3 regions of the Peribacillus sp. NJ11 genome follow, and region 3 is predicted to be linked to each of the others. Evidence: predicted binding sites of a transcription regulator. Region 3 holds the regulator's gene; each other region holds the start of a gene.
What was found. The regulator Rex, encoded in region 3, represses fermentation and respiration genes when NADH is low (regulators of the CRP and FNR family bind a similar motif). The targets are predictions, from matches to a motif close to TTGTGAAATATTTCACAA.
Positions count from the first base shown of each region.

Region 1: the regulator Rex is predicted to act here: its motif matches at 1,672-1,689, upstream of QUF86_RS10495 (helical membrane plugin domain-containing protein).
Region 2: the regulator Rex is predicted to act here: its motif matches at 2,179-2,196, upstream of QUF86_RS23605 (helical membrane plugin domain-containing protein).

Region 1 covers NZ_JAUCFO010000001.1:2,114,189-2,117,378, forward strand. The annotation lists gene QUF86_RS10490 (NAD(P)/FAD-dependent oxidoreductase) at 1-1,151, opposite strand, end outside; gene QUF86_RS10495 (helical membrane plugin domain-containing protein) at 1,191-1,622, opposite strand; gene QUF86_RS10500 (hypothetical protein) at 1,958-2,128, shown strand; gene QUF86_RS10505 (DJ-1/PfpI family protein) at 2,774-3,190, opposite strand, start outside.
Region 2 covers NZ_JAUCFO010000001.1:4,831,498-4,834,687, reverse strand. The annotation lists gene chbG (chitin disaccharide deacetylase) at 1-177, shown strand, start outside; gene QUF86_RS23610 (NAD(P)/FAD-dependent oxidoreductase) at 265-1,446, opposite strand; gene QUF86_RS23605 (helical membrane plugin domain-containing protein) at 1,482-1,919, opposite strand; gene QUF86_RS23600 (SMI1/KNR4 family protein) at 3,126-3,190, shown strand, end outside.
Region 3 covers NZ_JAUCFO010000001.1:810,638-813,827, reverse strand. The annotation lists gene QUF86_RS03885 (ABC transporter ATP-binding protein) at 1-400, opposite strand, end outside; gene moaC (cyclic pyranopterin monophosphate synthase MoaC) at 532-1,038, shown strand; gene QUF86_RS03875 (redox-sensing transcriptional repressor Rex) at 1,069-1,731, shown strand; gene QUF86_RS03870 (YdiK family protein) at 1,760-1,972, opposite strand; gene QUF86_RS03865 (CPBP family intramembrane glutamic endopeptidase) at 1,969-2,694, opposite strand; gene groES (co-chaperone GroES) at 3,031-3,190, shown strand, end outside.

The DNA.
Region 1 (3,190 bases), 1.3 Mb from region 3:
TGTGATAGATAGCGAATATTACTTGCTTCTTTCATCAAAGTAGCGGGCAGACCTTTTAGGGAAGTGTTATTGGCTCCAACAGTTGCCACCGCATCCTTACGGCCAAGGCTCGCAAGTGTACCTGAGTTTACAGGTGAAAATTCTTCGAGTTTCTTGCCTTCAAACGCTGCATATAGGTTGTATCCAACAAGCTCACCCATTTGCCAAGCATTTTGTGCAGTAGGAGCGTATGGACGTCCGCCTTCTGGAGGGAAAGCAAGGGCACTGTCCCCGACGACGAATACATCATTATGGGATTTGGATTGCAAATACTCATTGACGGCCGCTTTGCCGCGATCCACTTCAAGGCCTGATTCGCCTACGATAGGAAGGGCTGCAACTCCGCCTGTCCAAACAAGCGTATTGGCAACGATAGTTTGTCCATCTTTTAATTCGATTTGGTTTCCTTTAACACCCGTAACAGGCAGACCTGTCAAGAATTCAACGCCGCGTGCTTCCAAGCTTGTCATGGCACGTTCGATTAAGTGATCAGGCAGGACCGGAAGGATTTTTGGACCAGCTTCCACAAGCTTGATTTTCAAGTCCTTGAAGTCCACTCCGAACTTTTTGGCGATTTTAGGGAAATGATCCACGATTTCACCGATTAACTCGACGCCCGTCAAGCCGCCGCCGCCGATCACGATCGTTGCGTCCGCTTCATTATTCGTTTGTGCATATTCACGGATGCGATCTTCGATATGTTTGTAAATCTTGTTTGCATCATTTACGGATTTCAAGACCATGCTGTTTTCCTCAAGTCCCGGAATGCCGAAGAATCCTGTTTGGCTTCCCAAAGCAACAACCAGGGCATCATAAGATAAAGTGGAGCCATTGGAAAGCTTCACTTCTTTTTTATCGACTGAGAAAGACTCCACTTTTGAAATGGCAAGGTCGATATCTTTTCCTTTGAAAAGTTTTTCCAAAGGAATGGAAACAGCTTGTTCAGAAATGGATCCGCCTGCAAGACGGTGCAATTCGGTGATGATTTGGTGCGTCGGAAATTGGTTCACCACTGTAACCTGCACTTCATCCTTCTTGTAATATTCACGTACGGATAAGGCAGATAGTAATCCAGCATAACCTGCACCTAAGATGACGATTTGTTTTGACATAGTTAATCCCCCGTCCTTACTGATTGAAAGTTTATCAAATTATTTTTGGTTTTTACGTTCTGAAGAGACTTCAAGAAAAGCTTGGGCGAAACGGAAAAGCTTTTGCGCTTGCGGGTCTTTCATCATTCTTAACAGACCAAAAAGACCGATCACATCATTATTCACTTCGGCGCGATCCTTAGCTTCGATGGAAGTGGCCGCAAGCCCTTTCACTGAATCGACCACAGGTCCTGCGATCTCCGAAATGGCGCTGACCGTATCATTTTTCAAAACATCATCAGTCGTTACTGATTGAGCAAAATCATAAGACTTTGTTAAAATATTCACTATCTCAGTCAGCTTTGGTAACTGCTCAACTAAAGTGTTCAAGGATTCCTGAACCTCAGGCTTTAATAATTGGTCCAGTACATCTAATTGTTTTTGGCGGTCATTAAGTTGTTCAGTCTGTGATTGGGTAATCGTTTCTGACATATCCAATTCTCCTTTACAATAAGCATTTTGTTAATATAATTAGAAAAACTTGTAAAATATTGCACAAAGTGCAACACAAAAAAAATACTTTTAAAAATTAAATAAAAGCTATCCTTTAGTATATCCTTTTAGCTTCATGAAAACAGCTGATTTTTTAAAAATATCCATAAAATAAGCTTTTCCTTCATATTTAAAGGATCTAACCTAATGGAAGGTCTTATGTATGGCCTGGAATTTTTCACTAAAATGGACCATTTTGTAAAGTGTCTATCATCGTCGCCTGTCATACATATTTCCATCTTTATTTGCCATCCTAAATGATGGAGGTGAATATTGTGACTGATTCAGAATCTAAACTTGTAGAAGAGAATAATGATGAGAAGCATAATAAACTGGTTGGCAATATGGAATATACGAAAGCGCAACTATTGGAAGGCATGAATGGAATTTCTGAAGTTTACCTCAAAAACAGTGAGGAAGGCACATCGGAAACATCTGATAAATAATAATTTCGTAAGCACAGCGAACCAGTTATGCTTACTTAGTGTTGCTTATTTTTGTAAAAAAAACTCCTTAATCCTCACTATGCAGCTGTTCGGATATTCTGAAAGTTAACTCGACTTTATGGTGAATTGACTCTAGAAATTCTACTCTCCATCGCCCTAAAATGGACTCGGTGAATTAAATGATTAATCTATAAATAACTGTCGAATCTAATGGACTTCGCCAGCCAGCGAAGCTAAACCTAGATCAAAAACCAGTTCTATCAATTATATCTAATTGATAGAACTGGTTTTTTTATTTCATCATTCATCTTGTTCCGTTTTTGGCCTTCGAAAATCCAGCGGTTGGCTGATACTTTTTCACACAGTTCTATTTGAAAAGACTGTAGGAGAAAGGGAGCGGAAAACGTATCTTTCATAAAATAATTTCCGAACCTATGACCAAAGCAACACCTTCAACTCCTTGGGTTTTGATTGGAGAGGAAGGTGCGAGACTCCTGCGGGAAAAGCGCGTCTAGGGGAGACCCCGCAGGCGCAAGCCGAGGAGGCTCCCGGACCGCCCGCGGAAAGCGAGTGCCTGGATCGGAAATCAACGTCCAAATTGTATACAGTCTGAGGGTTCCGAATTCATTCGGATAAGAGCCATTCTTATTGGAACCCCATCAATTCCTTCACATGTTTACAATTTTCTTCGGAAGTGAGCATTTCCAAGAGCGTGAAGGCAACATCGAATGCTGTTGAAGGATTGTAGGATGTAATGATATTATCAGTGACGACAATCGGTTCATTAACGACAATCGCACCATAATCTTTTAGCTGACCCTGTCTCTTACTAGTCGGATGGTTGTACGTAGTGGCTTTTCTTCCATTCAATATCCCGCTTTTTCCTAATGGGAGAGAACCTACACAAATCGTTGCTATGATTTTGTTCTTATTGTGAAAATACTTTATAACATCAAGAAACCTCTGATCATATGCATCATCATAGAAACCGGCTTCTTCAAAGCCTCCTGGAATGGCCAAAGCATCGAAGTCATCAAGATTTACTTGATCGATGGTAAATTC
Region 2 (3,190 bases), 4.0 Mb from region 3:
AGGGTAATGGATGGGGAAAGCGTAGAGATAATGACTCATCCTGCTTATATGGATGAAGAATTGATGAAAGTTTCCTCTTATAATGATAAACGCATAAAAGAACTCCGGATTTTGACAAATGCAAAATTACCAGAGGGATTTTTCCTTAGATTCAGCATCAACCAAGTTAAGATTTGATTTTAAATTGTAGCCCTTTAATTACAAAGAGGACCATTCATCAAATGATGAATGGTCCTTTATAATTCATGATTGCTTTATCTAAAATTAATAAGCCAAACTGAATAGGGCTTTGATGTGTGATAGATAGCGAACATTACTTGCTTCTTTCATCAATGTAGCCGGCAGACCTTTAAGGGAAGTGTTATTGGCCCCAACGGTTGCCACCGCATCCTTACGGCCAAGGCTCGCAAGTGTACCTGAGTTTACTGGTGAAAATTCTTCAAGTTTCTTGCCTTCAAAGGCTGCATATAGGTTGTATCCAACAAGCTCACCCATTTGCCAAGCATTTTGTGCAGTAGGAGCGTATGGACGGCCGCCTTCTGGAGGGAATGCAACGGCACTGTCCCCGACGACGAAAACGTCATTATGGGATTTGGATTGCAAATACTCATTAACGGTTGCTTTGCCGCGATCCACTTCAAGGCCTGATTCGCCTACGATAGGAAGAGCTGCGACTCCGCCTGTCCAAACAAGCGTATTGGCAGTTATCGTTTGTCCATCTTTCAATTCGATTTGGTTTCCTTTAACACCCGTAACAGGCAGACCTGTCAAGAATTCAACGCCGCGTGCTTCCAAGCTTGTCATGGCACGTTCGATTAAGTGATCAGGCAGGACCGGAAGGATTTTTGGACCAGCTTCCACAAGCTTGATTTTCAAGTCCTTGAAGTCCACTCCGAACTTTTTGGCGATTTTAGGGAAATGATCCACGATTTCACCGATTAGCTCGACGCCCGTCAAGCCGCCGCCGCCGATTACGATTGTTGCGTCGGCTTCATTATTCGTTTGTGCATATTCGCGGATGCGATCTTCGATATGTTTGTAAATCTTGTTTGCATCATTTACGGATTTCAAGACCATGCTGTTTTCCTCAAGTCCCGGAATGCCGAAGAATCCTGTTTGGCTTCCCAAAGCAACAACCAGGGCATCATAAGATAAAGTGGAGCCATTGGAAAGCTTCACTTCTTTTTTATCGACTGAGAAAGACTCCACTTTGGAAATGGCAAGGTCGATATCTTTTCCTTTGAAAAGTTTTTCCAAAGGAATGGAAACAGCTTGTTCAGAAATGGATCCGCCTGCAAGACGGTGCAATTCGGTGATGATTTGGTGCGTTGGAAATTGGTTCACCACTGTAACCTGCACTTCATCCTTCTTGTAATATTCACGTACGGATAAGGCAGATAGTAATCCAGCATAACCTGCACCTAAGATGACGATTTGTTTTGACATAGTTAATCCCCCGTTCTTACTGAAAGTTTATCAAATTATTTTTGGTTTTTACGTTCTGAAGAGACTTCAAGAAAAGCTTGGGCGAAACGGAAAAGTTTTTGTGCTTGCGGATCTTTCATCATTCTTAACAGACCAAAAAGACCAATCACATCATTATTCACTTCAGCACGATCCTTAGCTTCGATGGCATTAGCCGCAAGCCCTTTCACTGAACCGACTACAGGTCCTGCGATCTCCGAAATGGCGCTGACCGTATCATTTTTCAAAACATCATCAGTCGCTACTGATTGAGCGAATTCATAAGACTTTGTTAAAATATTCACTAACTCAGTCAGCTTTGGTAACTGCTCAACTAAAGTGTTCAAGGATTCCTGAACCTCAGGCTTTAAAAGCTGATCTAGGATATCCAATTGTTCTTGGTTTGCAGAAATATTAAATGTTTCATGTTCAGGTTTTGAGACTACATCTACCATATCTAATTCCCCTTTTAAACTTAATTATTTTGTTTTATGTGTTTTCCGCCGATACTACTAATCATACGACTCTAATCCCTTAATTTCAAATATATTTTTTGTGATAGGAATATAATTTTATAGTTATTATTAAGAGCTAGTAGGTGGATTTTGCGATTTATCTTAATATTCCAAAAAAATATTAAGATTATTCTGGTTTTAATACCTTAAATATCGCCGTTTATTAGGGACATTTAACTTTTTTTATATAAGATAACGATTGTGATTCACTTTACTATAAGGGGTGGCTTGTACTATAGCTTGTCCAAGTAATTAATGACGGCTACATGCAGCTATTACACCGTGATCAATCCTAAATAGACATCTTTAGTTTCACATGTATGTTTGTTGTACTATAATGTCCATAATCTTTTAAGTTGCCATGCAAGTATGAAACCCAAGAATATTTTATCTGATTTAGGGTAAATAATATTATCGAATTGGAGATGATGCCCTTGGTAGAACGCAGGATATTAAAGATCCGTGGAGAAGTTATTGAAATATCCTCCAGGTATTGTGAGAAATACAGAAAATGGAATTGCACTGCTAAACTTCCTGATAGTTCCATAATAGCTTATTGCCGTGATAAGAATAAGCTTCGTGCTGAGACAGTTTCTATGAGCAGGTTATTAATTACTTATGATGACTATAAAATTGTATGAGATGTAATGGGATTAATAAATAGATAGGGAAAAGGCGCACAACCTCGAAGATGATGGTTGGGCGCCTTTTTTATTGAATAATATTTAATGCTAAGTTTCATTTATCTGCGAAATCGGGAATATATCTTCGAAAATGGAGATATATCATCGAAAACTCCTAATTAATCTACGAATTATACGATTTATCGATTTTTCGACAAAAACTCTTTTTTAAAAAAGCTATTTTATTAATGAAAAGCAACGAAATTGTCAAAAAAAATATCAGAAAATACTGAAAAGGATAGTAAAATTATGTTAATATATTCAAAAAAGTGTTATTTTCTAACTAATAATGAATAATTTATTGTTAAGGACATTCAATAAGAAAAAGGAAAGTTTAGATTACCAGAGTGCAATGCCATTTGACTGTGTAGGACCCGGCCCATTTTATAAGCAGGTGAAATGGCCTTAAAGAATAAGATTATCAATTGTTTTTGCGACAATAAACTGAATAGGAGTTGGTAGAATGGTTAGAATTAAGGGATATGGAAAAGCGACACAAGAAGCAGTGAATAATTTTCAGAAATTTGT
Region 3 (3,190 bases):
ATGCTACCATCAAAGTGTCATATTCATTCAACACTTTTTGGTAAATTACTTCGTTTTCAAAGATGTCAGGTCTGGCCATATCGGCCTCAAGGCGACGCAGTTCTTTTTCTTGCTCTATAAGGTCCTTGAATACTGTCAGCATCTCATCCCAAATGGTAAGTTCGGATTCCAGTCCCGTATCCTGGGCCATATAGCCGATGGTGACGCCTTTTGGTTTGATTATTTCACCGCCATCATGGGAAATTTGCCCGGCTATGATTTTTAGCAGAGTGGATTTCCCGGCGCCATTACGGCCAACAAGTGCAATTCGATCTTTATTTTGAACTTCGAGCTTCATATTTGATAAAATAAGTTCAGCTCCATAATATTTCGATAGTTGATTGATTTGTAATAAAATCATAGATTTCACCTCAATTGATTATTGTTAGTGTAACTTATTTTAGTTATTATCGGCAACAGCTTGGTTCCAAGCTAAAACAAGCTGTTACATAAAGTGGAATAATAGTGTATGATTTAGGAGGGGTTACTTAAATGGGAGACTTAACGCATTTTAATGAGCAAGGCAGGGCCAAAATGGTTGATGTGAGTGCTAAGCCTGAAACAACCCGGACGGCTATAGCTCAATCGAGCATTTTATTGAACGATGAAATATATGAATTGGTCACGAACCAGAAAATGAAAAAGGGTGATGTACTGGCTGTTGCACAAGTTGCAGGAATAATGGCCAGCAAGAATACATCCAATATAATTCCGATGTGCCACCCCATTGCTCTGCAAGGGGTCAATATAGCCTTTGATTGGGAAAAGGAAGATCAAGGATATAGGCTTAGGATTGAAACGGAAGCTAAGACAAAAGGGAGTACAGGTGTGGAAATGGAAGCGTTAACAGCTGCATCCGTGACTGCCTTGACTGTTTATGACATGTGTAAGGCCATTGATAAGGGAATGGTAATCGGGCCTACATTCTTAGTGGAGAAAACAGGCGGAGTTTCTAGCAACGATTATAAAAGACAAGTAAAACAAACAGATAGAGATTAAGTTGAAAAGCATGTGTGAAGGCGGGGAAGAATGATGAACCATGACCCAAAGATACCGCAGGCAACAGCCAAAAGGTTGCCATTGTATTATCGATTTTTAAAAAACTTACATTCCTCAGGCAAACAAAGAGTTTCCTCGGCAGAGCTAAGCGAAGCCGTAAAAGTGGATTCTGCTACCATTCGCCGTGATTTTTCCTACTTTGGCGCGCTTGGGAAAAAAGGCTACGGCTACAATGTCAATTATTTATTATCCTTCTTTAGAAAAACACTAGATCAGGATGAATTGACAAAAGTCGCTTTAATCGGGGTAGGAAATTTAGGGACCGCTTTTTTAAATTACAATTTCATGAAAAATAATAATACGAAGATTGAAATGGCATTCGAAGTCTCTGAAGATAAGGTCGGCAAGCAAATAGCTGATGTGCCAATCTACCATATGGATCAGATCGATACACTATTGCAGGAAAATAATATTACTGCGGCTATTTTGACAGTGCCTGCCCAGGTAGCCCAGACGATAACCGATCGTCTAGTCAAAGCCGATATAAAAGGAATATTGAATTTCACACCTGCACGGCTGACAGTACCTCCATCCATAAGGGTTCATCACATTGACCTGGCTGTGGAGCTTCAGTCGCTCATCTATTTTCTGAAACATTATCCTGTAATGGAAGAAGCTGCATTGGAGGAATGAAAAAAACGCTGCATTATAGCAGCGTTTTTTATTTTTTCTTATTTTTTTGGGCGGCTTTAATCTTAAAGTGAAGCATGATCATGCGTAATCCCGATCCAAAGTCCAGGGTCGCGATCAGTACAAGTATGTAGGCAAAGATTCCCCATCCTGTAGAACTGACGGTTTGAATCGCGATAGCGGTAAAAAGAGCTCCTAAGCCTGCATAGATGATGCCCATGAATAATGGTGATTGACGTTTCATAATAAACCTCCGATGAATGCCTGTGCAGTATCTATCATCTTCTCAATATCTTTCCGATATACCACTTGAAGGATGATAACAAGCGTATTCATCGCAACATGAGCGCTAATGGACACGAGGATGCGGCCCGTTTTCGCATAAAGGAAAGCAAAGGTGAAGCCCATTGCCGAATATAAAAGAAGATGTTCCAATTCACCATGCGCCAAGCCGAAAATAACTGAACTGAGTAAAGCTGAAATAAAGAAGTTAAAGCGTTTATGAAGTGATCCGAAAATGATTTTCCGGAAAATGATTTCTTCCAATATAGGTCCAATTACTGAAGTGACGAAAATGACCATGGGGACTTGGTAAATGAGTGAAATGAGCTGCTGCGTATTTTCAGATTCAGGCTCCACCCCAAGCATCTGTTCAATGCTCCCGGCAATGCTTTGCGCAAAAAGAGCCATGAACACTCCTGCTATTGCCCATAATATGGACATGGGAATAGAATCTTGATTCCTTGTGCCCACCTTTTCCCTCATATCTTTTCTTATTAAAAAAAGAATCAAGGATAGAGCAACGAGAAAGCTGAATACGATCCAGTATGCTGCAGACTTCACTTGGAGTTCATCAGCAGGCATTCCAATTGAAGACCCGATCAACATGAAAATGGGTACCCCAACGATACTGGATAATTGCATGGCAATGTAAGTGATGATGACGAACCAATATTCTTTTTTCAAAAATGAAAACTCCTTTTATTTTGTCACCCATTTCGCTTAGAACGTTCCAAATATGGGGACAATCAATAAACGCATACTTCAAAATGGTATCAAATATTGAAGCATAACACCACTTAAAGGTACCCCTAATCAAACATTTCAGTCACTTTGTTAAAAGAATCATTATGCTAAAGTAGTATACCCGTAATTTATCAGAAATTAATAAAAAATTTTCGATAAGATACTTGCAAAAAAGGCTCGGTTTATTTAATATTATAAATGTGTTAGCACTCGATGATGAAGAGTGCTAATAATCATGAAACAAATTATCAAGAGAATATGAGGAGGTTGTTTCACTTGTTAAAACCATTAGGTGATCGCGTTATTATTGAACTAGTTCAATCTGAAGAAAAAACTGCAAGCGGTATTGTTCTTCCTGATACTGCAAAAGAAAAGCCACAAGAAGGTAAGGTAGTAGCTGTTGGTACTGGCCGTGTCCTTGAAAATGGCGAACGTG